DNA from 2 places in the Pseudarthrobacter sp. rb genome. Region 1 is predicted to be linked to the other one. Evidence: predicted binding sites of a transcription regulator. Region 1 holds the regulator's gene; the other holds the start of a gene.
The links. The regulator Rex, encoded in region 1, represses fermentation and respiration genes when NADH is low (regulators of the CRP and FNR family bind a similar motif). The targets are predictions, from matches to a motif close to CTTGTGAANNNNTTCACAAG.
Positions count from the first base shown of each region.

Region 1 (14,952 bases):
GGATTCGCGGTCGAAGGTGATGTTGAACTTGTCCAGCTGGAGCGAGTACGGCTGGAGCTGGCTGGACTGGAAGTTGGTGCCCGGGTTGAACTGGTCATAGCCCACCAGGGTGTTCACAAATGTGTCGCCTTCCACCAGGATGCGCTGGCCGCTGTATCCGAACAGGCCACCGGCAGCCACGGACACCAGCACGCCGATAAGCGACGTGTGGAAGACCAGGTTGCCCACTTCCTTCATGAAGCCGCGTTCGGCACCCAGGGACGGAAGGGCGCCGTCGGCATCCCTGACCTCCACCCGGTAGCCGCGCTTCCGCAGCAGTCCGGCCGCACCGTTGATGGCGTCCGACGCCGGGACGGCGCCACTGGCGGGGATCACCAGGGTGCCGTATTCGGGCAGCCGGGACAGACGCTGCGGGGTCCGTGGCGGCTGTGAGCGCATGGCCTTGTAATGGGCGATGGCGCGCGGCACCACGCAACCGATCAGGGAGATGAACAGCAGAAGGTAGATCGCCGAGAACCACGCCGAGGAGTAGACGTCGTAGAGCTGCAGGGAGTCCAGCAGCTTGCCGTAGTCCGGGTGGTCCTTGATGTACTGGGTCACCACGGCCGGGTTGGCGGGCCGCTGCGGGAACAGTGATCCGGGGACGGCGGCGACGGCGAGGAGCAGCAGCAGGAACAGCGCGGTGCGCATGCTGGTCAGCTGGGTCCAGGCCCACCGGAGCATGCCCTTGGGGCCCAGGGCCGGGAGGGCGGCCTGCGCCTTCGCCTCTGCGACAGGGGCGGATTGCTTCTTCTTTACGTTCACACGCTCGCTCATCAGATCGGCAACTTCACATCGGTTTGGAACCAGTACTGCAGCCCGGTCACCCAGGCACCCCACACGCCGGTGGCCATCAGCAGCCCGAGCACCACCAGGATCCCGCCGCCGGTCCGCTGGATGGCCAGGCGGTGTTTGCGGAAGAACGCCATGACGCCCATGCCCCGGCGCAGGGCCAGCGCGATCAGCAGGAACGGGATGCCCAGTCCCAGGCTGTACACAAAGGCAAGGAAGGCGCCCTTGGCGGCCGAGGATCCGCCGGAAAGGCTTAACAGCTGCACGGCGGAGTACGTGGGGCCGATGCACGGGGCCCAGCCCAGGCCGAAGGTCAGGCCCAGCAGGGGCGCTCCCCAGAGCCCGGCGGGCGGCTTGGCATGGATCTTCGCGTCGCGCTGCAGCCAGCTGAAGCCGCCCATGAAGACGACGCCCATGATGATGACCAGGATCCCCAGGAGCTGGGTGATCCAGGCGTTCTGGCTGCCCGTGATCAGGGTACCCAGCTGGCCGAACGCGCCGCCCAGCAGGACGAAGATCACGGAAAAGCCCAGGACGAACAGCCCGATGCCTGCCAGCATCCGGCCGCGTTTCTGCTTTTGCAGGTCCACGCCGCTCAGGCCGGTGACATATCCCAGGTAACCGGGCACCAGGGGAAGGACACAGGGGGAAAGGAAGGACACCAGTCCGGCGAGCAGGGCCACCGGAATGGCCAGCAGGAGGGAGCCACTGAGGATGGCTTCGGCGAAGGGGCTGTTCACGGTCCCGGCCTGTCCCTATTCCGCCACGGCGGCGGTGATGAGGGCTTTCAGGGTGCCCTTCTCGATTTCGCCGAGGACGCGGGAGGCCACCCGCCCCTGCTTGTCCAGCACCAGGGTGGTGGGCACGGCACCGGGCGGCACCAGGCCGGACACGGACAGCAGGACGCCGCCGTCCTTGTCGTCGAAGCTGGGGTAGGTCAGGTTGAAGGTTTTCTCGAAAGCCTCTGCCGTGGGCTTCTCGTCCCGGAGGTTGACGCCGAAGAACTGCACGCCCTGGTCCTTGAACTCCTGGTGCAGTTCCTCAAGGAGCGGCGCTTCCACGCGGCAGGGGGCGCAGGCGGCAAACCAGAAGTTCAGGACGCTGACCTTGCCCTGGAAGTCGGCCGGGGTGACGGCGGCGCCGCTGAAGAGCGCACCCTGGATCTGTACGGCTTCCTTGCGGTCCCCGGCGGCGAACTCGGTCACGGAGCCGTCGCCAGCAACGTAGTTCTTGTTGTCTCCCGCCTTGGCCTGCTTGGCCAGCGCATCCTCCTGGGCACAACCGGAGAGGCCAAGGGTCAGCGCGGTCAAGGCCATGCCGCCTGCTGCAAGCATGCTGCGGCGCGAGGGAAGGTTGCTGTTGCTCACTGCTAGGCTCCAGGGGTGCTGGCGGCACCGGGAAGAAGGGACGCCGCAGGTTCGCTGTACCCGACCCGCACCAGCGAGCCGTCGTCGTCGAACACCAGGGACGTGACGGATGTCAGGGTGCACTCGCGCTTGCGCGGGTCATGCCACAGCGGCCGGCCCTCCGCGCTCAGCCGTGCGGCCCAGATGGGCAGCTGGTGGCTGACCAGGATGGCCTCGGGCCCTGCGGCGCCGAAGTCGCCGGCAGCCAGTTCGATGGCCTTCAGCCGGGCGTCCTGGACGGCAGCCGCCACCCTCGCGGCCTGCTGCTTGTACGGCTCGCCCCATGACGGGCGCAACGGGTTGACCAGGCGGGGCCAGTGCCGCGGCCGGCGGAGTTCGGCTTTGGTGACCTTCATGCCTTCGAAGTAGTTTTCCGCTTCGATGATGCGCCCGTCGGTGTGGATCTGCAGGTGCAGCGCTTCCGACGTCGGCCGCGCGGTTTCCTGCGCACGGTCCAGCGGCGAGGCGGCCAGGTAGGTGATCCGGGCGCCGCGCTCGGCGCGCTCGCGGAAGTGTTCGGCAAGCATCCGGGCCATCTCCTGCCCCAGTTCGGAGAGGTGGAATTCCGGGAGCCGTCCGTAGAGAACGCCGTCGGGATTGTGGACCTCGCCGTGGCGGAGCAGATGGACAGTGGCTTGGGGCATGTTTACCAGTTTCTCAAAGATGGCGTGCGATCCGAAATCTTCCGGCCGTGCTTTCTACAAAGAGTAGAACTCAAGTTTCTGAAGAAATGTTCCGCAACCGGGAACAAAAGATGCAAACGCATGTTTATACTGGATGCAGCAAGTTAGTTGAGATTTCAACCGATGAAGTTTCAACCTCACGACCACAGCAGCATTCACCCCAAGGAGCAACATCATGGCACTTCCCGCAGACGTCACCACCGGCACCTGGACCCTGGACAACTCCCACAGCGAGATCGGCTTCACCGTCCGCCACGCGGGCATCAGCAAGGTCCGCGGCCAGTTCAGGGAAGCCGAGGCCACCCTGGACCTCGCCGAAAACGTGGCCGACTCCAAGGTCAACGCCACCATCAAGACCGCCAGCTTCGACTCCGGCGACGTCAACCGCGACGGCCACGTCCGCGGCGAAGACTTCTTCGACGTCGAGAAGTTCCCGGAAATCTCCTTCGTTTCCAACGCGATCGTCCCCAAGGGCGACGCCTACGAGCTCCAGGGCGACCTCACCATCAAGGGCGTCACCCGTCCCGTGGCCCTCGAGACCGAGCTCCACGGTGTGGCCGTCGATCCGTTCGGCAACACCCGCGCCGGCCTCACCGCCGAGACCACCATCAGCCGCAAGGACTTCGGCCTGACCTGGAACGCCGTCCTCGAGGCCGGCGGCGTGCTGGTCAGCGACAAGGTTGCCATCAACCTGGAACTGGCCTTCATCGCCCCCGCAGCATAAGTTTCGCGTTCACGGCACCCCGGTACCAGGCCATCCCGGCCCGGCACCGGGGTGCCGTGTTTAACAACGGCCCTTGCCCACGGGTTCACCTGCCGGCCGCGGGCGTGGATCCCACATGAATCACCCACAACTCCACCCGCCGGGGGTACGGTGGACTTAAGCCACGCTGGGGGGAAGGCTGAGGACCGATTCCCGGCAGCCTACCTGGATCCCGACCTGCAGAAGGAACGCCATGAGTACTCCTCCCGTCCCGCCTCCCGCGCCCCAAGACCCCCACTCCGGCAATGGCCAGCCAGGGAACGGCCAGTCCGGCAGCCAGCAGCCCGGACCGCAGCAGCCCCGCTACGGCCAGAACGCGCCGCAGTATGGCCAGAACGCTCCCCAGTACGGGCAGAACCAGCCCCAGTACGGTTCCCAGCCGCCGGCAGCGCCGCAGTACGGGCAGAACGCGCCGCAGTACGGTTCCCCGTACGGGCAGAATGCTCCGCAGTCCCCGGGCTACGGCCAGAATGCACCCCAGTACGGCCAGTCGCCGTATGGCCAGTCCCCTTACGGCCAGTATCCCTCTGAGCAGCCGCAGCCGGCCGGCAGCAACGGCATCCCCCAGCTGGTGAACATCGCGTTCTGGCTGCTGATCGCGGCCACCGCGATCTATGTCGTCTCCATCCTCATCAACCTCACCCAGCTGGATGCCCCGCAGTTCCGGCAGGAGTTTGAACAGCAGGTCCGGGCCAGCGGGGCGGGCATCACCTACGACGACATCAAGCCCTTCATCGCCGGCTCCCTGGTGGTCTTCGGCATCATCGGTGCCGCCCTCTACCTGCTGGTGGCCTTCTTCATCCGCAAGGGCAAGAACTGGGCACGCATCCTCGGAACCGTGTTCGCAGCGCTGTCCGTCCTTGGCCTGTTCGGAATCCCCTCCCTCGCAACGATCGGGACTGTCCTGGGAATCGCCGCCATCGTCCTGCTCTACCTCCCTGCCGCTGCCCCCTACTTCCGGAAGCAGCAGCCCTTCGCCAACCCGTATTCGGGCGGCTTCGGCAACCCTTACGGGCGCTGACCACCAACCACAGAACGCAGCGGGGGGGGGGGGGGGGGGGGGGGCGCCCGCCGCCGCGGCCCGGCCGCCGCCCCCCCCCCCCCCCCCCCGGGGGCGCCCGGGGTGGCCCCCCCCCCGGGCCCGCCGCGTTTAAACCGTGCCCCTAGGCTGTCTGCCCCGGCGCCTGCGCCCGCTGGGCGTGGTAAGCGAGGATTTGCAGCTCCGTGGCCATGTCCACCTTGCGGAGGTTGACCCCTTCCGGAACCTGGAGCATCACCGGTGCGAAGCTGAGCACGCTGTGCACGCCCGCCGCCACGACCCGGTCGCAGATGCCCTGCGCCACCGCCGCAGGAAGCGCCAGTACCACCATGTTGGCCCCGGTGCGGTGAAGGACGGTCTCAAGGTCCGCCACGTCGCTGACCCGCAGCCATCCCACCTCGTTGCCCACCACCATCTGGTCCGCGTCGAAGATGGCCACCACATCGAAGCCTCGCGATTCGAAGCCGCCGTAGCGCGCCAGCGCCTTGCCCAGGTTTCCGGCTCCGACGATCGCAACTTTCCAGTCATGCGTCAGCCCCAGTGCCGCGGCAATGTGGCGGCTGAGGTACTGGACCTCGTACCCCACTCCCCTGGTGCCGTAGGACCCCACGTGGGACAGGTCCTTGCGCAGCGTTGAGGAACTGACGCCGGAGGCTTCCGCCAAAGAGTCGGAGGAGACGCGCTCAACACCCTCGGCCAGCAGGGTGTTCAGGGCCCGGAGGTACAGGGTCAACCGCGCCACGGCAGCAGGGGGAATCTGCTTTGCCGGTGCACCCGCGGCATCAGGGATGCCCGGGACAGGCTGGGACGTTGAATCCAAGGACGTCACTCGCATCCCCCTAATTGGCCATGGCGCGCTGCAGGACGCGTTCCAGCCGGGCTTCGTCGATCTTCCAGAAGTCGCGCTGCACCCCGTCAACCAGGACCACGGGGATCTCTTCGGCGTAACGCTCCCGCAGTTCGGGCTGGTTGTCCACCAGCTCTTCGCTCCAGGTGAGGCCCAACGAGGCAGTGACCCGGCCGACGGCGTCGCGCGCCTCCTCGCAAAGGTGGCAGTCAGCTTTGGTGACCAGGACGACGCGGGGGGTAGCCATGGCTTAACGGTATCGCCGTTCGCGCCGTGCGGGTGACGCCGACGGCGCCCAGCGAGTGGATTGACTAGACTCAAGTCCATGCCCCAGGAGAAATACGTCGCCGTCGTCACGCGGCCGGTTGCTGCGCCGCAGCCCGGTGAAGCGGCGTTTTTCGATGTGGACAATACCCTGATGCGCGGGGCCAGCCTCTTCCACGTGGCGCGGAAGATGCACCAGCGCGGCGCGTTCACCCTTGCCCAGGCGGCCGGATTCGCGTGGAAGCAGTTCAAGTTCGTGGCGCGCGGTGAGAATATCGACGACGTCCATGCGGTACGTGATTCGGCCCTGACGCTCGCCGCCGGCATCACGGTTGACGACATCAAGGCCCTCGGCGAAGAGGTCTACGACGAGATGATCGCGTCCCGGATCTGGCCGGGTGCCAAGGCCTTGGCGGAACAGCACCTCCGGGTGGGCCGGCGCGTCTGGCTGGTGACGGCAACCCCTATTGAAGTGGCAACAGTCATCTCTACCCGCCTGGGGCTGACCGGAGCGCTCGGGACAGTGGGTGAGGTGTCGGACGGGATGTACACCGGCCGCCTGGTGGGGGACATCCTGCACGGCTCGGCCAAAGCCGTAGCGGTCCAGGGCATCGCGGACCAGGAGGGCCTGGACCTCAAGCGCTGCTGGGCGTACAGCGACTCCTACAACGACGTGCCGCTGCTGTCACTGGTGGGACACCCCGTGACCATCAACCCGGACGCCAAGCTCCGCCGCCACGCCCGTGACCGGAACTGGCCCGTTTATGATTTCCGCGCGGGCCGCCGCGCCGCCACCCTGGGCCTGAAGGCGGCAACCTTCGGCGGCGCTGTCTACGGCCTCTGGAAGGGCTTCGCCCGCATCCGCGGCCCACGGGCATAACCCACCCCACCGCAGGCAAGAGCGTGCAGGCAAAAGCCTCCAGCCACTACCCTGAGACAAAAAAATGCCCGCCGCCTTTGGAAGGCGGCGGGCATTTCCACGCTGTTCGAAGTATCTCTACTTCTTGTTGCGGCGCTGGTGACGGGTCTTGCGAAGCAACTTGCGGTGCTTCTTCTTGGCCATACGCTTGCGACGCTTCTTGATAACTGAACCCACGAAAGTTCCTTACAAACTAGATGCAGTACCTGCCTGATGGGGAATGTCCGCGGACAAAGCTACGAACTGAACAACTGACAGATTCTTACAATGACGTAAAACGTTCCTTAACAGGGTACCGCTTATCGGGAGCGGCTCAGGACAGGCCCCTCAGGCGGTCTCGGTGTGGCCGTCCACAACAGCACCCTTGAGGTACTGTTCGACGGCGTTTTCGGGGACCCGGTAGGAGCGGCCGAAGCGCACCGCGGGCATTTCGCCGGAGTGAACCAGGCGGTAAACAGTCATTTTGGAGACGCGCATGACCTCAGCTACTTCAGCCACGGTCAGGAACTTCGCGTTGGAGAAGTTCTGTTCTGCCGACATTTCCCTATTTTCCTTTGCTGACGGATGGACAACAGTGACCCCAGGTACGTGCCAATGCGGTGTTCCGATGCTGAGCCATCCACCAACCACCTTAAATAGATACTGTAGATGTTCATGTGGCAGATGTGAAAGTAGTGGCCTCCCCTATTTCACCCCCTAATTCTGCTGCCGCCGCTTCCGCGCCGATGCCGCCAGTTGCTCCAGGACAGAAGCGGAGACATCCCAGTCCATGCACGCGTCGGTGACGCTCTGGCCGTAGACCAGTTCCGCCCGTCCCGCGGCGTACTGATCAACGTCAAGGTTCTGGGCGCCGCCCACCAGGAAGCTTTCCAGCATCACACCGGCCACGGCCCGGGCCGCCGCGCCGCCTTCCTCAAGCTGGGCACCGATTTCCAGCGCCACCTCAGCCTGCCGGTGATGGCTCTTGCCACTGTTGGCGTGGCTCGCGTCAACGATCAGGCGGGGGTTGAGCCCCTTGCCCGCCAGTTCGGTGGAGGCGCGTTCGACGTCGGCCGCTGAGTAGTTGGGGCCCTTCCGGCCGCCGCGGAGGATCACGTGGGTGTCGGGGTTTCCGGCCGTTGCCACCAGCGCGGCCCGGCCTTCGCCGTCGATCCCCAGGAAGGCCTGGGCTGCCGCGGCGGCACCGCAGGCATCGATGGCAACCTGCAGGCCGCCGTCGGTCCCGTTCTTGAAGCCAATGGGCATGGAGAGCCCGGAAGCCAGCTGGCGGTGGATCTGGCTCTCGGTGGTGCGGGCACCGATGGCTCCCCAGGAGATCAGGTCCGCCATGTACTGGGGGCTGATCGGCTCCAGGAATTCAGTGGCGGTGGGCAGGCCCAGCGCGGTGACCTGCTGCAGGAACTGCCTTGCGGTGCGCAGGCCGGTGACCATGTCGTGGCTGCCGTCCAGCCGGGGATCGTTGATCAGGCCCTTCCAGCCCACCGTGGTGCGCGGCTTCTCGAAGTAGGTCCGCATGACGATCAGCAGGTCTTCCTTGTGCTTCTCGGCCTGGCTGACCAGCCGGCGGGCGTACTCCAGCCCTGCCTTGGGGTCGTGGATGGAGCAGGGTCCCACGATGACCAGCAGGCGGTCGTCCACGCCGTCCATGATGGCGCGCACCTCGTCGCGTCCGCGTTCGACGACGGCGGCCTCCCGGTCGCCCAGCGGCAGTTTGGTGAGAAGCGCCGAAGGTGCCGGCAGCGCAGTGAATTCGCTGACGCGCAGGTTGGATGTTGACTTGGTGGCGGGGGCGGCTGCTGTTGCGGTGCTCATGTTCGGGGTCCTGTTCCAGATGGGAAGCGGGCCCGGATTTCAGAACCCGCCGGAGAAACGGCGAAGGGCAGAGAATGATCTCTGCCCTGTTGGCTCTGAAGGAAGTTGGATGCGTGTCAGTTAGACGCGGGCCCCTCCAGAGCCAACGAAAAATACGCATACCAACGGTTAGTCATGGAAGAGACCATAAACCCGGCATATGGCGGCCGCAAAATCGGTTGCGTCACATTCCGTCCCAGGCCTGTTCGCGGCTCCGAACGCACAAGGCAAGGATCCGCGAACAACCCCGGGTTTGCCGCCGCCTACCCCAGGAGCTTGCGCAGGAACTGCAGCTGGCGGATCCAGTGGTGTTCCTGGCCGCCCTCATGGTTGTTGAACCTGTATACCTCAATGTCCTTCACGGCACCGGTGGCCGATGAGGCGTCGGTGCCGGTCGCGTAGGCGTTGTAGCTGGCGAACACCGTGGACGGCGGGCAAATGTCGTCCATTTGCGCAGCCGAGTACAGCGCCGGCACCGTGGCCCAGCGGGCCAGGTTGACGCCGTCGAAATAGTTCAGGACGCTAAGTGCGGCGTCGTAGCGGTCCCGGTGCCGCGCCAGGAACTGGGCGATCTCCGGGTAGGGCCCGCGGGGAGTGATGTCGATGGCGCGGGGAAAGTCCTGCAGGAAGGGGACGTCGGGCAGCGCGGCGATGACGCCGTCGAGCCGTCCCGCAGTGAGCCCCGCCGTGGCCACCACCAGCCCGCCGCCCTGGCTGACACCGGCCAGCACCACTTTGGCAGGATCGACGGCGGGGTGGGCCTGGGCGGCCTCCACCGCGCGGAAGGCGTCCACATAGACGCGGCGGTAGTAGTAGTCCTCCCGGCTGGTGATGCCCCTGGTCATGAGGCCTGCGTGCGCCACATCCCCGGCGGACGGGTGGGGATCCGCGGTGTCCCCCAGCGCGCCGCCGTACCCCTGGCCCCGGGTGTCCATGATGAAGTGTGCGTACCCGGCCTGCGCCCACCGGGTGTCCTGGTTGGCCAGGCCGCGGCCGCCGGAATAGCCAATGTAGTTCACCACCACCGGCAGCCGGACGCCTGCCTCCCGGTTGGCGGGAAGGTGCAGCCAACCTTTGACGGGCGCGCCGCCAAAGCCGGAGAAGGTGACGTCGAAGGTATCGATCACCGTGAGGTAGTTATCCACCGGTTCGAAGGTCGCGTCGAGTGGAAAGGTCCGCGCTTCGTCCAGGGTGGCGTCCCAGAAGGCAGCCAGGTCCCCGGGCGGTGTGACATCGGAGGTGTAGCTGCGGAGCGCGGCCAGGGGCAGATCGAAGAGGGGCATCGTTGTCCTGTTCTGTGTCGGTTGGTCCGCAGGCCCGCGGTGGAGTTCTCTATTTCTACTGCATGGATCGGTGGCGCACGCTGATGAGTGGTTCAAAGCGCCGAAGCCTAGTTCCGGCGGCGATGATTCCGCGCAGGTGCGGCAGCCCGCCGGTGGCGGCCCCGGCAGCACGGGCCTGGACCAGGACGTTGCCCAGGGCGGTGGCTTCGACGGGTCCGGCCACCACCGGGCGCCCGGTGGCGTTGGCGGTGAGCTGGCACAGCAGGGTGTTCTGGGAACCCCCTCCCACCACGTGCACCACGTCCACTTCACGGTTGGCGAGGCGTTCCGCTGCGGTGATGGTCCTGGCGTATCCGGCGGCGAGGCTGTCCATGATGCAGCGGGTGATGGCCGCGGGATCATTTGGCAGCACGTCACCGGTGCGCCGTGCCGCCGCCCGGATCCGCTCCGGCATATTGCCCGGGGCAATGAAGAAGGGATCATCCGCGTTGACCTGGGGACCGCCGGCAGGCAATGCCGCGGCGGCGGCGAGCAGGGAGGCCAGGTCGGGCTGGTAGCCTTCACCGGCCCAGGTGCGCTGGCATTCGCTCAGCAGCCACAGGCCGCCCACGTTCCGCAGGTAGCGGATGGTGCCGTCCACGCCGCGTTCATTCGTGAAGTTCGCTTCCCGGCTGGCCTGGGTCAGGACGGGGTGCTTCAATTCCAGCCCCACGAGGGACCACGTGCCGGAGGAGATGTAGGCAAAAGCGCCATCCCGGGCAGGAACGGCCACGACGGCGGAGGCAGTGTCGTGCGAGCCCACCGCCACCACTGTGGTTTCACGGGGCAGGCCCACGGCCGCGGCTATGTCCGGCAGGAGGTTTCCGTAGGTTTCCCCAGGCTGGATGAGCGGCGGGAACAGGTCCTTCCGCAGTCCCAGCGCCGCGAAGAATTCGGTGGCCCATTCCCCGGCCACGGCGTCAAACAGGCCCGTGGTGGAGGCGTTGGTGGCCTCGGTCCGCCGCACTCCGGTGAGCAGGAACGCGATCAGGTCCGGGATCAGGAGGGCCTGCAGCCCGACCAGGTTCTTCTCGGTGGCCAGTTGGTAGATCGTGTTGAACTGCAGGAACTGCAGCCCCGTGGTTTGGTACAGCCGCGCCGGGTCCAGCTTGGCGTGGACGGGCGCGACGGCGGTCCTGCTGCGGTCGTCGCGGTAGCTGTACGGCTGCGCCACGAGTTTGCCCGCGCTGTCCACCAGCCCGTAGTCCACCGCCCAGGTGTCGATGCCAATGCTGCCGATCTTTTCGCCACGGGCTGCCGCCGCCGCAGCGGCCGCCCGCAGTCCCGCGAGCACCTCCGCGAACAAGGCGTCGAAGTCCCAGCGGAGGCCTCCGTCGCGCTCCACCACGCCGTTGGGGAAGCGGTGGACGGTTTCCAGCGCCACCCCGTCCCGGGACACGCGGCCCAGGATCACGCGCCCGGAGGAGGCGCCGATGTCGACCGCGGCAAACACCCCGCCGTCGGCATCGCCTGGCAACGTACTCACCGCAGGAAGGCTGCCGCCACCCCGGCGTCCACGGGGATGTGCAGGCCGGTGGTGTGGGACAGTTCGTTGCTGGTGAGCACGGCGGCTGCGTTAGCCACGTGTTCGGGCAGGACCTCGCGCTTGAGCAGGGTGCGCTGGGCGTAGTACTCGCCCAGCTTTTCCTCGTCCACGCCGTAGACCGCGGCGCGCTTGGCGCCCCAGCCGCCGGCGAAGATTCCGGAGCCGCGGACCACGCCGTCGGGGTTGATGCCGTTGACCCGGATGCCGTGCTCGCCCAGTTCGGCCGCGAGCAGGCGCACCTGGTGGGCCTGGTCTGCTTTGGTGGCGGAGTAGGCGATGTTGTTCGGGCCGGCGAACACGGAGTTCTTGGAGGAGATGTAGATGATGTCCCCGCCCATGCCCTGGGCGATCATGACTTTCGCCGCGGCCTTGGCCACCAGGAACGAGCCCTTGGCCATGACGTTGTGCTGCAGGTCCCAGTCCTTTTCGGTGGTTTCCAGCAGCGGCTTGGAGATGGACAGGCCGGCGTTGTTGACCACCAGGTCCACCCCGCCGAAGGCCAGGACCGCGGCGTCGATCGCGGCGGAAACCTGGGCTTCGTCCGTCACGTCGGCCTGGACACCAATCGCGACGTCGGCACCGCCAAGTTCCTCGGCGACCTTTTGTGCGTTCTCAAGGTTGAGGTCGGCAATGACGACACACGCGCCGTCGGACGCCAACCGGGTGGCGATGGCCTTGCCGATGCCCGACGCCGCACCGGTGACCAGCGCGATGCGGGTGGCGTGGGACTTGGGCTTGGGCATCCGGGCCAGCTTGGCTTCCTCCAGCGCCCAGTACTCGATGCGGAACTTCTCGGATTCCTCGATCGGGGCGTAGGTGGAGACGGCCTCGGCGCCGCGCATCACGTTGATGGCGTTGAGGTAGAACTCGCCAGCCACGCGGGCGGTCTGCTTGCTGGCGCCGAAGGAGAACATGCCCACGCCTGGCACCAGCACGATGGCCGGGTCCGCGCCGCGCAGGGCCGGGCTGTTTTCGTCCGCGTGCCGGTCGTAGTACGCCTGGTAGTCCTCGCGGTAGGCAGTGTGGAGTTCTGTGAGCCGTGAGATCGAGTCCTCGATGGAGGCGTCCGCGGACAGGTCCAGGATCAGCGGCTTGACCTTGGTGCGCAGGAAGTGGTCCGGGCAGGAGGTCCCCAGGCCGCCCAGGCGCGGGTGCTCCGCGGACTCCAGGAAGTCCAGGACGACGGCGTCATCGCTGAAGTGCCCCAGCTGCGGCTTGTCCGTGGAGGCCAGGCCGCGGATCACGGGTGCCAGGGCTGCGGCCTTGGCTTTCCGCTCTGCCTCGGGCAGGGCGCCGTAGCCGGGCAGCTTGGGCCCGAAGGGCTCGGCCTTGCCGTTGTCCCGGATGTACTTCTCGGCCTGCTCAATGATCCACAGCGAGTTCTGCTCGGCTTCTTCGCTGGTGGCGCCCCAGGCGGTGATGCCGTGGCCGCCCAGGATGGTCCCGATGGCCTGGGGGTTGGCGTCCTTGATCGCGGCGATGTCCAGGCCCAGCTGGAACCCGGGCCGGCGCCAAGGCACCCACACCACCTTGTTGCCGAAAATCTTGGTGGTCAGCGCCTCGCCGTCCACGGCCGTGGCAATGGCGATGCCGGAGTCCGGGTGCAGGTGGTCCACGTGGGCGGCGTCCACGAGGCCGTGCATGGCGGTATCGATCGATGGGGCGGCTCCGCCTTTGCCGTGCAGGCAGTAATCGAACGCGGCCACCATCTCGTCTTCACGCTCAACACCCGGGTAGACGTTCTTGAGCGCGTTGAGCCGGTCCAGCCGCAGCACCGCAAGGTTCCCGGCCTTCAGCGTGCCCAGGTCACCGCCGGAGCCCTTGACCCACAGCAGCTGGACGTCCTCGCCCGTCACGGGATCCTTGTCGGTGCCCTTTGCGGAGGTGTTGCCGCCGGCGAAGTTGGTGTTCCGCTTGTCCGCACCCAGGCGGTTGGAACGGGAAATCAGGTCTTCAACAGTCTTGTTCGTCATAGCTGAATCAGGCGCCCCATCCGGCTTGCTGGCCGCCCACGCGGTCCTCATTGATCTTCTTCTGGTAACCGCTGGCCTTGAAGGCGGCCAGCGGGTCCGCGGGCAGGCCGCGGGATTCACGCCACTCGGCCAGGATGGGCCGGACGTCGGTGTAGAAGGCATCGTTGAAGATGCCGTTGGCGGCCAGGACATCCCCGGCGCGCTGTGCTTCGGCCAGGGCTGCGGTGTCCACCAGCAGGGCACGGGCCGTCATTTCCTGCACGTTCAGCACCGAACGGATCTGGCCTGGGATCTTCTCTTCCAGGTTGTGGCACTGGTCCAGCATCAGCGCCACGCCCGAATCCTTGCCGTATCCTCCGCCCCGGATCACTTCGTGCATGATGCGGAACAGCTGGAACGGGTCGGCGGCACCCACGATCAGGTCGTCGTCGGCGTAGAAGCGGGAGTTGAAGTCGAAGGAACCCAGCTTGCCCAGGCGCAGCAGCTGCATCACGATGAACTCGATGTTGGTGCCCGGCGCGTGGTGGCCGGTGTCCAGGCAAACGAACGCCTTCTCCCCCAGGGCCAGGGTCTGGGCATAGGAGCTACCCCAGTCCGGCACATCGGTGTGATAGAACGCCGGCTCAAAGAACTTGTACTCCAGCACCAGGCGCTGCCCATCTCCCAGGGCCGCATAGATCTCCTGCAGCGACTCGGCCAGCCGGTCCTGGCGGCCGCGCATGTCATCCTGGCCCGGGTAGTTGGTGCCGTCCGCCAGCCAGATCTTGAGGTCCTGCGAACCCGTGGCGTGCATGATGTCGATGCACTCGAGATGGTGGTCGATGGCCCGGCGCCGGACGGCCGGGTTGGAAGAGGTGAGGGACCCGAACTTGTACTCGTCGTCCTGGAAGGTGTTGGAGTTGATGGTGCCCAGCCCCACGCCCAGGCCGGCCGCATACTCCTTCAGGGCCGAGTAGTCGTCCACCTTGTCCCACGGGATGTGCAGTGCCACGGTGGGGGCCAGGCCGGTCAGCTCGTGGACCTTGGCGGCGTCCGCCAGCTTCTCCTGGACCGTGCGCGGCGTGCCGGGCGTGCCGAAAACCTTGAACCGCGTACCCGAATTTCCATAGGCCCACGAAGGGACCTCGATGGCAAGCTCCCCGAGCCTGCCCAGCGCCGTTGCTACGTCATTCATGATGGTTCTTTCCGGTGTTGAGCGTCTGTCTGATGCGTTTGGTTGGTGCCCCGCTGCTGGAGCCTGCGTGCCGGCAGTTGCCTGCTGTTCCGGTGCCCCGGTGGTCCTGCGTCCTGCGTCCGGTCCTGCCCGTCAGCCTGCGGGGTGCTGTGCCGCCAGCTGGCTGTCCAGGTTGAAGACTTCCTCCAGCACCTGGAACCCTTCGTCGGGAGCCTGGCCGGAGTCCTCGAAAAGGGTTGCCATCTCAGCCTGCCAGCGGGCGTTCACGTCCGTCAGGGCCATGCGGGCACGGACGGCGTCAAAGTCGTCGCACTCCACGTACCCCACCAGGAGC
Region 1 is NZ_JBWJAR010000006.1:176,265-191,216, forward strand. It holds gene resB (cytochrome c biogenesis protein ResB) at 1-816, opposite strand, end outside; gene ACWRN3_RS10475 (cytochrome c biogenesis CcdA family protein) at 816-1,571, opposite strand; gene ACWRN3_RS10480 (TlpA family protein disulfide reductase) at 1,587-2,165, opposite strand; gene ACWRN3_RS10485 (histidine phosphatase family protein) at 2,201-2,881, opposite strand; gene ACWRN3_RS10490 (YceI family protein) at 3,096-3,644, shown strand; gene ACWRN3_RS10495 (hypothetical protein) at 3,877-4,704, shown strand; gene ACWRN3_RS10500 (redox-sensing transcriptional repressor Rex) at 4,847-5,551, opposite strand; gene ACWRN3_RS10505 (glutaredoxin family protein) at 5,562-5,816, opposite strand; gene ACWRN3_RS10510 (HAD family hydrolase) at 5,895-6,713, shown strand; gene ACWRN3_RS10515 (30S ribosomal protein bS22) at 6,831-6,929, opposite strand; gene ACWRN3_RS10520 (helix-turn-helix domain-containing protein) at 7,080-7,292, opposite strand; gene ACWRN3_RS10525 (3-deoxy-7-phosphoheptulonate synthase) at 7,449-8,564, opposite strand; gene ACWRN3_RS10530 (acetylxylan esterase) at 8,867-9,886, opposite strand; gene ACWRN3_RS10535 (rhamnulokinase) at 9,942-11,411, opposite strand; gene ACWRN3_RS10540 (bifunctional aldolase/short-chain dehydrogenase) at 11,408-13,444, opposite strand; gene rhaI (L-rhamnose isomerase) at 13,452-14,618, opposite strand; gene ACWRN3_RS10550 (L-rhamnose mutarotase) at 14,751-14,952, opposite strand, start outside.

Region 2 (14,952 bases), on a different contig from region 1:
GACAGTGCGTCCTGTCAGGGTTTCCGCCACCTGGCCCATGAGGTTGGCAAACATCTCGTTTCCGGAGCCTGAGAGCAGGAGCGAATGGAAGCGGATGTCCAGCTCCAGGAACCGGGCCACCTCGCCGTTGTTGCCGGCCTCACGCATGGCACGGGCCACGTCCACGAGTTCCATCCGCAGCGCTGCCGGAGCGTTCTGCGCAGCCAGCTCGGCAGCCGCAGGCTCCACTGCTGCCCGCAGTTCGGCAAGGGAGCGCAGTTGGGCGCCGCGTGCATCGCTGGCCAGACGCCACCGGATGACCTGCGGATCAAAAGGATTCCAGCGGCTGGCCGGCAGCACCCGGATACCCACCCGCTTGGTGGTCTCCACCAGGCCCAGGGACTGCAGGACACGCACCGCTTCCCGGATGACCGAACGGGATACTTTGAGTTCAACCTCAAGCTGCTCAGCGAGCATGACGTGGCCGGCAGGAAGATCCCCCGAGATGATCCGCGTACCGAGGTTGTCGATGGCACGGTGGTGGAGGCTGCTGGTCATGAAGCTAAGCCTAGTTGTTGGCAGGCGTCCGGAGTTCAGGCAAGCCAGCGGCCCAGGACACTGAAAGGCAGCAGCCCTGGGCTGACACCGACACAATGGATTCCATGACGCGGACGTTACTTTCGCGTCGCCGCCAGAATATATATGCTTTATTCCGACCCCCTGATCTGGCCCGGTGACTTCCCGCCTGCGGAAGCCGGCAGCCGAGGCCAACAATGAATTGGAGTTATGGATGTCTGCACACATCGGTGTCACCGGCCTCGCCGTCATGGGCGCCAACCTCGCCCGGAACCTGGCCCGCAACGGCTTCACCGTGGCGCTGCACAACAGGTCCGTGGAGAAGACGGATGCGCTGCTGGAAAAGCACGGCTCGGAGGGTGACTTCATCCGCACCGAAACCCTGCAGGAACTGGTGGACTCCCTGGAGAAGCCCCGCCGCGTCCTCATCATGGTCAAGGCCGGCAAGCCCGTCGATTCGGTCATTGAACAGCTGGAGCCGCTGCTGGAGCCGGGCGACATCATCATCGACGCCGGCAACTCCCACTACGAGGACACCCGCCGCCGGGAAGCGGCCCTGGCCAAGAAGGACCTGCACTTCGTGGGCGTCGGCGTGTCCGGCGGCGAGGAAGGTGCGCTGAACGGCCCGTCCATCATGCCCGGCGGTTCCAAGGAGTCCTACAAGGCACTTGGCCCGCTGCTGGAAAAGATCTCCGCGAAGGTCGACGGCGAGCCCTGCTGCGCCTGGATCGGCACCGACGGCGCGGGCCACTTCGTCAAAATGGTGCACAACGGCATCGAATACGCCGACATGCAGGTCATCGGCGAGGCCTTCGACCTGCTCCGCTCCGGTGCGGGCATCGAGCCGGCCGAGCAGGCAAAGATCTTCTCCGAGTGGAACCAGGGCGAGCTGTCCTCCTTCCTGATCGAGATCTCCGCCGAGGTGCTGGGCCACGTTGACGCCAAGACCGGCAAGCCGTTCGTGGACGTCGTCGTCGACGCCGCAGGCCAAAAGGGCACCGGCCGCTGGACAGTCATCTCCGCCCTGGAACTGGGCTCGCCGGTGTCGGGGATCGCCGAGTCGGTCTTTGCCCGTGCACTGTCCTCCCAGGCCGCACAGCGCAAGCTGGGCCAGGAACTGCTGGCCGGCAACGAGGCCACCGTGGAGATCCCGGGGACGTTTGTCGAGGACGTCCGCCAGGCGCTCTACGCCTCCAAGCTGGTCTCCTACGCCCAGGGCCTGGACATGCTCACCTCCGCGGCCAAGGAATACGGCTGGGACCTGAAGCTGGACGAAATCGCTTCCCTCTGGCGGGCAGGCTGCATCATCCGCGCCGAGCTCCTCAAGGACATCACCAAGGCGTACGCCGCCGACGAGAAGCCGGCCAACCTGCTTTTCGCGCCGGCCTTCACCAAGGCCATCGCAGACGCCCTGCCGGCCTGGCGCCGAGTTGTGGCCACCGCCGTCCAGCTCGGCATTCCGGTGCCGGTGTTCTCGTCGTCCCTGGCGTACTACGACGGCCTGCGGCGCAAGCGCGTGGCCGCCGCCCTCATCCAGGGCCAGCGCGACCTGTTCGGCGCCCACACCTACGGCCGAGTCGACACCGAAGGGACTTTCCACACCCTCTGGGGCGAGGACAAGTCCGAGGTTGAAGCGGTGGACACGCACTAGCACCTGCTGCCGCTTAAACAACGGCGGGCAGGTTCCCGGTGACCCGGGGACCTGCCCGCCTCTTGCTGTCCTGCTAAACCAATCAGATCCGGTACTCTATGTCGTATTCGGCCGGATCCACCGCGGGCTTGGTTTCCCGCTGTGCATCCCGGTGCCGCCATTTGGCGGGAACTCCGGTGATGATGGACTCCGGAGGTGCATCCTTGACCACCACGGCGTTGGCTCCCACCGCACTGTCCCGGCCAATGGTGATGGGCCCAAGGATCTTGGCGCCGGCACCGATGGTCACGCGGTCGCCGATAGTGGGATGCCGCTTGATCCTGGCCAGCGAACGGCCGCCAAGCGTCACACCGTGATAGATCATCACATCCTCGCCGATCTCGGCCGTCTCGCCAATCACCACGCCCATGCCGTGGTCGATGAAGAAGCGGCGGCCAATGGTGGCGCCCGGATGGATCTCGATCCCGGTCCAGGACCTGCCCAGCTGCGACAGGAGCCTGGCCGGGAAACGCAGCTCCGGCTTCTGCCACATGCGGTGGGTCAGCCGGTGGATCCAGATGGCATGCAGCCCGGAATAGGCGAAAAAGTTCTCAAAAGAACCTCGAGCCGCCGGGTCGTGGGACCGGGCGGCGTCGAGGTCTTCCTTTAGTCTTGCGAAAAAGCCCACAAAGTTCTTTCTACAGGAAACGGGCGGAGCGCGGACTGATCAGCCGCGGATGTCGTCATAGAGCACGGTGGAGATGTAACGCTCACCAAAGTCGCACACCACGGCCACGATCAGCTTGCCGGCGTTTTCCGGCCGCTTGGCCAGTTCCAGGGCAGCCCAGACGATGGCGCCGGAGGAGATGCCGCCCAGGATGCCCTCCTTGATGCCCAGATCGCGGGCTACGCGGACCGAATCTTCGAGGGTGGCGTCGATGACCTCATCGTAGACATTGGTGTCCAGCAGTTCCGGGATGAAGTTTGCGCCCAGGCCCTGGATTTTGTGCGGGCCGGGGGCGCCGCCGTTCAGGATGGGGGAGTCCTTGGGTTCCACGGCCACGATCTGCACACCGGGCTTGCGCTCCTTCAGGACCTGTCCAACGCCGGTGATGGTTCCGCCGGTGCCGATGCCTGCCACGAAGATGTCCACCGCGCCGTCGGTGTCGGCCCAGACCTCTTCCGCGGTGGTCTTGCGGTGGATCTCCGGGTTGGCTTCGTTGGCAAACTGCTGTGCCCAGATGGAGTTCTCGGTGTTGGCCACGATTTCCTGGGCCTTCTCCACTGCGCCGCGCATACCCTCGGAGCCCGGGGTCAGCACAATCTCCGCGCCGAAGGCACGCAGCATGACCCGGCGCTCGGTGGACATGGTTTCGGGCATGGTGAGGATGACCTTGTACCCGCGTGCGGCACCCACCATGGCCAGGGCAATGCCCGTGTTGCCGGAAGTGCCTTCAACGATGGTGCCGCCGGGCTTCAGGGCGCCGGACTTTTCCGCGGCGTCGATGATGGCAACGCCGATGCGGTCCTTGACGCTGTTGGCCGGGTTGTAGAACTCCAGCTTCACGGCAACGGTGGCGTCCAGCCCTTCGCTGAGCCGGTTCAGCCGGACCAGGGGGGTCCCGCCGACCAGCTGCGTTACATCGTCATAGATCCGTGCCATGTACATACGCCTATCTCTAAGGGGTGGATACTGAGGTCAGCCTAACGAGGCCGCGTAATGCCGGGCTAAGCGTTAAGCCATGCAGAGTAATATTTCCTGGCCTTGGCCAGTTTGGGGTTGATGATCACCTGGCAGTACCCCTGTTCCGGGTGCTTTGCGTAGTAATCCTGGTGGAATTCCTCCGCCACGTGGAACCGCGGCAGCCGGCTGACCTCGGTAACGATGGGGTGGGACCACAGGGCCTGGTTGCGGTCGATTGCTTCCTCGAACAGGATCTTCTCCTCATCCGTTTCGTAGAACATCGAGGAGCGGTACTGGGTGCCCACGTCGTATCCCTGCCGGTTCAGCGTGGTGGGGTCGTGCAGGGCGAAGAACATGTCCAGGATCACCTCCGCCGGGATGATGTCCTCATCGAAGGTCACCGCCACAACTTCGGCGTGCCCGGTGGTCCCACTGCAGACCGAGTAGTAGTCCGGGTGGGGGTCGTGCCCGCCGGTGTAGCCGGATACCACGGAGGTGACGCCCCTGGTCTTCTGGTAGACGGCGTCAAGGCACCAGAAGCAGCCTCCGCCAAGAACAAAAGTTTTCATGACCTCTTCAATGGTTGACAGCGCCGGAAGATTCCCCGGGCACCCCGGCGCAGCGCCGCAAACTGCGGCGGCGGGAAGCCCATGGGGTAAAACTAAGACTATGGAACCTGTGGACACCGACGTTACCGGCCAGGCAGATCACGACGGCGAGGCCACCTCCGACACGCCGCCCGCGGCGGGTTCCGCGGAGGCCCCGACATTGGCCGAGCTGCTGCTTGCGGTTGAGGAGCTGTGGCCGGAATCCCTGGCGGAGACCTGGGATGAGGTAGGGCTCGTGGCAGGCCACCCGTCCGCCCCCGTCACAAAGGTGATGTTCGCGGTCGATCCCACCCTGGAAGTCATTGAGGAAGCGGTTGAGTGGGGAGCGGAGCTGCTCATCACCCACCACCCCCTGCTGTTGAAGGGCGTTACGTCCGTGGCGGCCACGTCGGCAAAGGGGCGGGCGGTGCACCGGCTGATTGAGTCGGGGACGGCACTGTTGACCGTGCACACCAACGGCGACTCCGCCGTCGGAGGTGTCTCCGATGTCCTGGCTGACGCCCTGGGACTCCGCGACGTCGCCCCCCTGACAGTGGCGGCCAACGGGCTGCCGGAGGAAGGCATTGGGCGCGTGGGCGACCTCGCGGAGGCCATGAGCCTGGGCGACTTCGCCGCCCGCGTATTCGGAATCCTTCCCTCCGTGGCCGGGGGAGTGCGTGTCTCCGGCGACAAGGACGGGCTGGTTCGGCGCATCGCGGTTTGCGGCGGTGCCGGCGATTCGCTGTTTAACGAAGTGCGGGCCAGCAATGCGGACGTCTATGTGACCGCTGACCTTCGCCACCACCCGGCGTCGGAGGCGCGCGAGGCCGCCCTCAACGGACGGCCGTACCTGGTGGACGTTTCGCACTTTGCCAGCGAATGGCTGTGGCTGCCTGCCGCCGCCGCGGCACTGGGCAACGTCCTGTCCGACCAGGGCCATGACGTTGAGATCCTGGTCAGCACCACCAACAGCGACCCGTGGGACTTCATCCTCACTCCGGGCTAGAGTCTAGGAAGCGCCGGTTCGGTGCCCGGCCCCGGCCGGAAGGGATTTAGCGGAGGTAAAAGTGGCCAAGGCAGCACCGGCGGAACAGTTGAAGTTGCTCGAACTGCAGGGCTTGGACGCCAAGTTGAAGGGCCTCACCAACCGCCGCCGCACGCTGGAAAACGATCCCCGCATCAGGGACCTCGAGGCTGCCCTGTCCGTCGCCAACGGTGAACTGGGCGCAGCCAAGGTGGCCGTGCACGACGCCGAGGCTGCGCTGAAGCGGGCAGAGGCCGACGTCGAACAGGTTGCCTCGCGCATCGAACGCGACGAAGCACGGCTAAACAGCGGAACCGGCCTGTCCAAGGACCTGGTGGCACTTCAAAAGGACATCGCGTCGCTGAACAAGCGGCGCTCGGACCTTGAAGACGTGGATCTGGAAGTCATGGAGCGGCTCGACTCGCTGCGGGAGCGGCAGGCGGCCCAGCAGCAGATCGTCGATGACATCCAGGGGTCCTTTGGAACCATCAGGGCCGAGCTTGATGCGGCCCTGGCCGAAGTGGAAACGGAAGCGGCAGGCCTGCGTGCCCAGCGCGGCGAATTTGCCCAGGGCCTGGACGCAGGCCTGGTGGCGGTTTACGAAAAGACGCTGGCCAAGCGGGGAGTCGGTGCGGCCCGGCTCTTCCACGGCACGTCGGAAGCCTCGGGCATGAAGCTCAGCCCCGGCGACCTCGCCGAGATCAAGGCAGCTGCTGCCGACGACATCGTTTACTGCCCGGACTCCGGCGCCATCCTGGTCCGTTCGGACGAGTGGTCCTAGGCAGCCAACAGGCTTCCCCCCGGGCCGGTCAGCCCGGCAGGATGATGTTCATGGCGTGCGGCTTGCGTGCGGTCCCCGGCACCAGTTCGGCCTCCCACTGTTCGCGGGCAGCCTTCAGGAGGTCCGACGGCGTGGCCGGGGCTTTGCCGCGGCGCACCAGCAGGTGCCGCGCCAGTTCGCCGCGCGTGTGCTTGGCGAAGTGGCTCACTACCTTGCGGACACCGGCGCTCTCGGTGAAGACATTCACGGAGACGGTCTGTTCCGGCGGGGGCGCCCACGCCGCTGCGTACGTGCTGGACCGGCAGTCGACCACGAGGTGTCCCTGGGCTGCTGCGCCCAGGGTGTCGCTGAGCTGCGCCTTCCAGAACGGAGCCAGCCGGCCGACGTCGGGCAGGGACGTGCCCATGGACAACCGGTAGGCGGGAACGCTGTCGCCAAAACGCAGGGCTCCCCACAGCGCCGAGATCACCAGGACGGATTCATCGGCCTTGCGGCGCTGTGCCGGCGTCAGCGTCCGGTAGCCCAGGGCGTCATACAGGACGCCCGAATAGATGCTGTGCGCCGGGGCCGCCGGTTCGGCGTGCAGGCGCGTATTGCGTTCGACGTCGTCCCGCAGGGACGCTCCGACGCCCAGCAGGGCGAGGGCATCCTGGTGGGCGCTGACCGTTCCCAGCGCGTCAAGGACCTTGGCGCGGTACGGGTTGAGCTCCGGGAAGCCCAGGTCGGTCCAGTCGACGGCGGGTCCGCGGAGCGCGGGTGTCTTGCCTTCGGAAGGGGGAAGCAGAATCAGCACCGTCCGATCCTACCGGCGGCAAAAGGCGGCCGGCGGCGCCGGTAGACTGGGACCCGGATGGGACAGCCAGACGGCCGCGCGCCACGCAAGTGGCTCGAGGAACGTCCGGGCTCCGCAGGGCAGGGTGGTGGGTAACGCCCACTCGGGGTAACCCGCAGGCCAGTGCCACAGAAAACAGACCGCCTGCATTTCCGGCTCCGGCCGGGGAGGGCAGGTAAGGGTGAAACGGTGGTGTAAGAGACCACCAGCTTCCCGGGTGACCGGGAAGGCTAGGTAAACCCCACCCGGAGCAAGGCCAGACAGGACACGTTCGAGGGCTGCCCGCCCGAGTGTCCGGGTAGGCCGCTGGAGGGTGCCGGCAACGGTACTCGTAGATGGATGGCCGTCGCTCCCTTCCCGGTAACGGCAGGGGAGAACAGAACCCGGCGTATCGGCTGTCCCATCCTTAAACCGCGTTTGACCACGGGCTATGCGTCGGGGATCCTGAACCGTGCCCGTAATTCCTGAAACCCGTCCCGCACCCGCAGCGGGCATTCCCGGCATCCGTTCACAGGGCGGCTTCCTGGCCCTTTCCGCCCTGGCCTGGGTCCTCGCCTCAGTTCCCATCATCCTTAACTCCAACGGCTGGTACGCGGGCTCGCTGAAAGCTCCGTGGATGCCGCCGTCGTGGATGTTCCGCACCACCTGGATGGTGCTCTATGCCGGCGTGGCGGCAGCCGCCTGGCTGGTCTGGCGCAAAGGGCGCCTGTCCGGGGCCACCCTTGCCGGCTATGTGACGCAACTGCTGCTCAACACCGCGTGGCCGGTGACGTTCTTCGCCATGTATCCCATGCTTGGAGTGGTGGCCCTGTGGGCAGCCTTTGCTGTCATCTGCGCGCTGACCGCAACCCTGGCGTTCCTGATCCTGCGCTTCGGACCGGTGGACGCCGCCGCCGGATACCTGGTGCTGCCGTACTTTTCCTGGCTCGTGTTCTCCGCCAGCCTGAACCTGTACTCCGCCATCCACAACTGAAGGCCGGCAGTTTCAGCTGGGTGGTCCGCCCCGGCCGTGTGAGTGATTTCACGCAGCGCAAACGTGCTCCCTGCGGCGGGCCAAATTAGAATGGATCCCGGACGCAGGAGTTCTACCGCCGAAAGTTGCGTCCGCAACCGGCGGTTTTTCTTTGCACGCGATCCAGGCGCCTGGGGACCATCCCCTGCGGGCGCCGGTGCCCCTGGACATCATCAGGTGGCCTACATCTGTGTACGACGACGTACACGGCTGAACCGAGGAAGGTATTTCTGTGAGCCAGACGTCTGATTCTTGTCTTGATACGTGGATGGGCCGGGAGGCCCTCGCCGAGGCCATGATCCCGGTTATCGGCAGGCTGTACCGCGAAAACAACGTGGTGACCAGCATCCACGGCCGGAGCCTGATCAACAAGTCCACCATGAACATCCTCAAGGCGCACCGCTTCGCGCGCCGGATGAGCAAGGACGAACTGCTCCTGGAGGACACGGCGCCCCTGCTGAACACGCTGGCCGGACTCGAACTCGGCGCCGCCGCGATCGACATCGCCCGCCTGAACCAGAAGTTCAAGGAAGAAGGCAACGGCGCCACGCTGGAGGAATTCCTCCGCGACGAGCTCGCCGAGATCGTGGGCAAGCGGGGCGGCGATGACCGCACCAGCACCGACGTCGTGCTCTACGGCTTTGGCCGCATCGGCCGCCTCCTGGCACGCCTCCTCATCGAAAAGGCCGGCGGTGGCCACGGCCTGCGCCTGCGCGCCATCGTGGTGCGCCGCGGATCCGACAACGACCTCTCCAAGCGCGCCAGCCTGCTGCGCCGCGACTCCGTCCACGGCTCCTTCGAGGGCACCATCCGGATCGACGAGGCCGCCAACACCATCACGGCCAACGGTGTCCAGATCCAGGTCATCTACTCCAACGACCCCGCCACCATCGACTACACCGCCTACGGCATCAACAACGCCCTCGTGGTGGACAACACCGGCCGCTGGCGCGACGCCGAAGGCCTGTCCCAGCACCTGCAGAGCAAGGGCGTTGCGCGGGTCCTGCTGACCGCGCCGGGCAAGGGTGAACTGAAGAACATCGTCCACGGCATCAACCACCGGGACATCACCGACTCGGACAAGATCATCTCCGCGGCGTCCTGCACCACCAACGCCATCACCCCGGTCCTGAAGGCCATTAACGACAAGTTCGGCGTGGTCCACGGCCACGTGGAAACCGTCCACTCCTTCACCAACGACCAGAACCTCATCGACAACTTCCACAAGGGCGACCGCCGCGGCCGTTCCGCTGCACTGAACATGGTCATCACCGAAACCGGTGCCGCCAAGGCAGTGGCAAAGGCGCTGCCCGAACTCCTGGGCAAGCTCACCGGCAGCTCCATCCGCGTCCCCACGCCGGACGTTTCGCTGGCCATCCTGAACCTCACCCTTGAAAACGGCACCACCAAGGACGAGGTCAACAACTACCTGCGTGAAATGTCGCTGCACTCGGACCTGCGCAAGCAGATCGACTACATCGACTCGCCCGAGGTTGTCTCCACCGACTTCGTCGGATCCCGCCGCGCCGGGATCGTGGACGGCCTGGCCACCGTGTCCACGGACAAGAACCTGGTCCTCTACGTCTGGTACGACAACGAGTTCGGCTACAGCTGCCAGGTGGTCCGCGTCATGGAAGAGATGGCCGGCGTGAATCCGCCGTCCTTCCCCGCCAAGGAAAGCGCTGCCGCCCTTGCCGCGATCGCCGTCTAGCCACATCCGGCCGCGTCCTGCGAATTCCCGGCTGATTCTCTGGAATCAGCCGGGAAACGGGACCACACTGGTGGCATGGACAACGAATCGACACTTCAGCACGAAACCACCCTCGAGCACGCACTGGACGTGGCCAAAGCCAACCATAAGGAAGCCGTGCGGCTCCTGGACCGCGCCCGTGCAGCCCAGAGGACCGGGGACGTCACCGACGAGCGGGTGCGCCAGCTCGAGAACCTGCTGTCCATAGCGGAAGAAGACCTGCGACGGGTCACCAGGGAACAATAACCAGGCGCCGTGCACGGCGCTGTGATCCATCACTCGTCCCCAACAGTGTGGATATCAGCGGCCGGCCGCGGCCTTTGTCCTAGGCTCTTGGGGTGCCCGATTTCCCCTTCCCGGCGTCAACCCCATGACCGTCAGCTGGTCCGCCTACCGCCGCGCACGCCGCCGTTCCCGGCAGGCCTGGGCGCTTCTTGTGACGGCTGCGGTTTCCATCATTGCCGCGCTGTTCTGGTTCTTCACCGCCGGACAGTTCGCGGCAGCGGGGCCCGCCACGGATGGGCCCACGGAGGCCCCGGTCTTCGACTCTGCCTGGATGAAGCCGGTCCAGGAACCCAACCCGGTGCCGGCCGGCAGCGCCGTCGCAGCCCTGGACGGCCTGGCCGTCAAGGGGCGGGCGCCCAGCAGCGATTACAGCCGGGAGGCCTTTGGCCAGGCCTGGCTCGATGTGGACCGGAACGGCTGTGATACCCGCAATGACATTCTTCGCCGGGACCTCGCCGATGTTGTGTTCTCGGAGGGTTCCTCCTGCAAGGTGACGGCCGGGCACTTCCGGGAACCCTACACAGGGCAGGACGTCGATTTCCGGCGTGGTTCCGACAGCAGCCGCGCGGTCCAGATCGATCATGTCGTCGCCCTGGGTGATGCCTGGCAAAAGGGTGCCCAGCGTTTGGGGCCGAGGGAACGCCAGAGTCTGGCAAACGATCCGCTGAACCTCATCGCGGCGGACGGCGCCGCGAATCAGCAAAAAAGCGCGGGGGACGCCGCTACCTGGCTGCCGAAAAATACGGCAATCCGCTGCCACTATGTGGCCCGGCAGATTTCCGTGAAGGCCGCGTACGGGCTGTGGGTAACGGCAGCAGAAAAGGATGCCATGAAGCGGGTCCTGGCTTCCTGCCCCCAGCAGCAGACCATCACGGCAGGCTGACCGGCATCCGCCGGCACGGGTCGGTGGCTAACGGCTAAGTGGCTGAACCGGTCAGTGTCCGAAGGGGTCCGGGTCAACGCCAGGCATCCAGGTCAGCCCCGGCACGCCCCAGCCGTTCTTCTTGGCCTGCTTCATGGCCTTGCGGGAATACCGGTCCATCAGCCGGTTGACGTACAGCTTGCCGTCCAGGTGGTCATACTCGTGCTGGATGACCCTGGCAAACCAGCCGGTGGCTTCGAAGCGGACCCGTTCTCCGAACCCGTCAAAGCCCTCCACCCGGGCCCATTCGGCGCGCTTGAGCGGATACTGTTCGCCCGGGAAGGACAGGCAGCCCTCTTCCTCCTCGTCAGGATCGGGAGCAGCACCCGAGACCTTGGACAGGGTCAGGACGGGATTCACCAGGACTCCGGTTGGGGGAGCGCCGTCGTCATTGGCGTACTTGTAAACGAAGATCCGCTTGCCGACGCCGATCTGGGGGGCGGCCAGGCCCACCCCGTTGGCGGCGTCATTGGTTTCGAACATGTCGGCGATCAGGGTGCGCAGTTCGTCGTCGAAGACCTCCACCTCGGCGGCGCGGCGGTGCAGGACAGGCTCGCCCCAGATGGTGATCGGCAGAACGGTCATATCAGTAGTCCTTCGGCTTCGCGGTATCCCCGGCTGCAATGCGTGAACCGGTGGGGCACGACAAAGGAGGCCGCACCGGATATCCGGTGCGGCCTCCTTTGTTGACGGCTGCATGTGCCGCCCCGTGAGGGTGAGCGACGGGGGTTGAACCCGCGACCTCCTGGACCACAACCAGGCGCTCTGCCAACTGAGCTACGCCCACCATGTGCCTCAAGGGAATTCCACCGGAGCGGCTCCCTGGAAACGCAACTCAAATAGCTTACCTGCTCGAAAGGGGTGCTTTGTCCACTTTCTGCGATTTGAGCGAAATTTCATCAAAACGTGGCGCAGATTACTCCCCGGACCGGTCCCCGGCGTCCCCGTTGGTGATGCCCTTGGCAATCTTCTGGGCGGTGGCGCTGTCCGGTCCGGGGGCGGGGACGAACACTGCCTCCCGGTAGTAGCGGAGCTCGTCGATGGAATCCTTGATGTCTCCCAGCGCGCGGTGGCCGCCCTTTTTCGCCGGCGACTGGAAGTACGCCCGGGCGTACCACCGGCGCGAGAGCTCTTTGATGGTGCTGACGTCAATGACCCGGTAGTGCAGGTGCTCCACCACGGCAGGCATGTCGCGGGACAGGAACACCCGGTCGGTTCCCACGGAGTTGCCGCCCAGAGGTGCTTTGCGCGGATCCGGGACCCAGGTGGAGATGTACTCCATGACCGCGGCCTCTGCTTCTGCCATCGTCTTGCCGTGCGGCAGCTCCGCCAGCAGCCCGGACTTGGTGTGCATGTCCCGGACGAAGTCGGACATCTGGGCCACGGCGGCATCGTCGGGTTTGATGACGACGTCGACGCCGTCGCCAAGGATGTTGAGCTCCGAATCGGTGACCAGTGCTGCCACCTCGATCAGGGCGTCGTTCTTGATGTCCAGGCCGGTCATTTCGCAGTCGATCCAGACGATTCGTTCGTTAGATATAGGCACCGGACCAGCCTACCGTTACACTTCCGGGCACCCTGCCGATGCTAGGATTTCGGGTACGCGGCGGGTCGCCCTTCCGCCCTTTAATCGTGTCCCGGCCGGCCCGCGCGGCCCGCCGGATCAACCGCGGAAAACGCAAGAAGATTGGACGATCCTGAGATGACGGCGCCTGTGCCCGCAACGGGGGAGATGGCGGCTGCCGGTATTGCCGGAACGGGCAGTGCCGAGGTGGACAATCCGCGCTCACCCCTGCTTGCCGGCTTCCTGGGCTCCATGTTCATGATGATTGGCTCCATTGGCGTCGGCTGGCTGGCCCCGGTCTCGGAGCTGCGCCGGATGCCCGTGTTCATCTGGATGCGGACGGAGGCTCCCGGCGTGGCGCTGTCCATCGTCCTGGTGGCCGTCGGCGGCATGCTGCTGGTGCGTGCCTGGCTGCGGCTGGGCCAAAAGGTCCGGGTGTGGGGTGAACAGGCACGGCGGGCAACCCTGTCCGCGGTGGTGGCATGGGGACTTCCCATGATGTTCAGCGTGCCGCTGTTCAGCCGCGACGTCTATGCGTACATCGGGCAGGGGCGCCTGATGGTGGAGGGCTTCAATCCGTACGAAAACGGCATTTCCGCCCTGTCCAACTACTTCCAGCTCGGCGCCGACAAAATGTGGACCGAGGCGCCGGTTCCCTACGGCCAGCTGTTCCTGTGGATCGAGCAGTTCGTCGTCTGGGTAACCAACGTCCAGCCGGAGGCGTGCGTCATGCTCTTCCGGCTGGTGGCGCTGGCCGGTGTGGTGCTCTGCGTCGTCTACGTGCCCCGGCTCGCCGAACTGCACGGCGTGAACCCGCAGCGGGCCCTCTGGCTGACCGTGGCCAACCCGCTCTTCCTGACCAATTTCATCGCCAGTGTCCACAATGACTCCCTGATGATCGGGCTTGCCCTGGCGGGCCTGTACTACTCCGCGACCCGGCGCCCGGTCCGCGGCATCGCCCTGGTGACCCTCTCCATCGCGGTGAAGCCCATCACCATTGTCTTCCTGCCGTTCATCGGGCTCCTGTGGGCGGGCCGGAATGCGGGCTGGCTCCGGAAAGTGGCGTTTTGGGCACTGACGGCCGGCCTGAGCCTGGCGCTGTTGACCGCCATGAGCATGGTCAACGGGTTCGGTTTCGGCTGGATCAACGGCCTTTCCGCACCAGGCAGCATTTCGATCTGGTACGCCCCGGTGGGCTTGATTGGCATGGTGGTGGGATCCCTGGCCAATGCTTTCGGCTTTGACGGTTCGGTCCCCGCCGGTTGGGTGTTCGACGCCGGGAAGCTGCTTGCCGTGGGCATCGTCGCCTGGCAGATCTTCAAGGGTGACTACGACCGCCTCATGCGCCGCCTCACACTTGCCCTGGCGGCCGTGGTCCTGCTGGCCCCCATCATCCAGGCCTGGTACGTCGTCTGGCTCATACCGCTCTTTGCCGTGACCGGCATCAGGAACGACTGGCAGGTCAAGGCCCTGTACTTCGTGGTGTCTTTCTTCATGATCTACGCCATTTCGGACCAGTTGGACGTTTTCCCGTACCTCCAGACCCAGGACCTCGGCTTCGCCCTCGCCCTGGCCCGGATTGCCGCGGCGCTGACCGCCCTGCTCTTTGCCCTGTACCTGATCTTCTGGGACCCCGGCACCCGCAGGCTGTTCCGCAAATCGCACCAGCCCGTCGTCGAACGTCCGGTGATTTAGCGGCCGCTATCGCTGTGCGGCCCGGGCGCTTATCCTGCGCAGGGCCTCCCTGCGCGACAGTGGACTCATGGCGTCCCGGTTGCGGGAAACGAACGCCTCCACCCACTCCGGTGCGGTCTTGGCGTACTCGCGCAGCGCCCAGCCGATGGCTTTGCGGATGAAGAACTCCTGGTCCGCCAGGTTCGGCTCGATGATGGCGGCGAGCAGTTGTGTGTCGGTGGCCTTCCCGGCGCGCAGCTGCGACGTAATGGCGGCCCTGCGGATCCAAAGGTCCGGGTCCTTGCTCCACTGCAGCAGGAGCCTGGACATCTCCGTGGGGTGCGCCTGCAGCAGGGTGCAGATCCGGCCGGACACGCCGTCGGCAAAGTCCCACCATGCACCTGTCCGGACAATTTCCTCGTACACAGGAATCATCTCCAGGTCGGAGGCCACCAGCCGGTGTGCTGTCAGGTCGATGGCCGCGTACTTCTCCTCCCGGAACGTGGAGGTGCGCCACAGGTCCAGCACGGTGGCCCGCAGCTGCCCGGCGGAAACCGGCGGATGGTCCCGTGCAGCACGTTCCGCGATCCGCCGCACCTCGGGAACCCGTACGCCGAGCGAGGGGAGGAGGGACCTCATGTAGGCCTGCGCC
Region 2 is NZ_JBWJAR010000024.1:23,810-38,761, reverse strand. It holds gene ACWRN3_RS20990 (FadR/GntR family transcriptional regulator) at 1-537, opposite strand, end outside; gene gndA (NADP-dependent phosphogluconate dehydrogenase) at 770-2,206, shown strand; gene epsC (serine O-acetyltransferase EpsC) at 2,289-2,873, opposite strand; gene cysK (cysteine synthase A) at 2,913-3,848, opposite strand; gene msrA (peptide-methionine (S)-S-oxide reductase MsrA) at 3,914-4,438, opposite strand; gene ACWRN3_RS20965 (Nif3-like dinuclear metal center hexameric protein) at 4,539-5,462, shown strand; gene ACWRN3_RS20960 (zinc ribbon domain-containing protein) at 5,524-6,261, shown strand; gene ACWRN3_RS20955 (YaaA family protein) at 6,290-7,054, opposite strand; RNA gene rnpB (RNase P RNA component class A) at 7,113-7,500, shown strand; gene ACWRN3_RS20945 (TspO/MBR family protein) at 7,545-8,066, shown strand; gene ACWRN3_RS20940 (glyceraldehyde-3-phosphate dehydrogenase) at 8,338-9,816, shown strand; gene ACWRN3_RS20935 (hypothetical protein) at 9,892-10,101, shown strand; gene ACWRN3_RS20930 (HNH endonuclease family protein) at 10,226-11,023, shown strand; gene def (peptide deformylase) at 11,075-11,647, opposite strand; tRNA gene ACWRN3_RS20920 (tRNA-His) at 11,777-11,849, opposite strand; gene orn (oligoribonuclease) at 11,979-12,608, opposite strand; gene mptB (polyprenol phosphomannose-dependent alpha 1,6 mannosyltransferase MptB) at 12,765-14,321, shown strand; gene ACWRN3_RS20905 (DNA alkylation repair protein) at 14,328-14,952, opposite strand, start outside.
Region 2: a site for Rex is predicted at 8,102-8,121, ahead of ACWRN3_RS20940 (glyceraldehyde-3-phosphate dehydrogenase). Genes of this name have one in related genera too.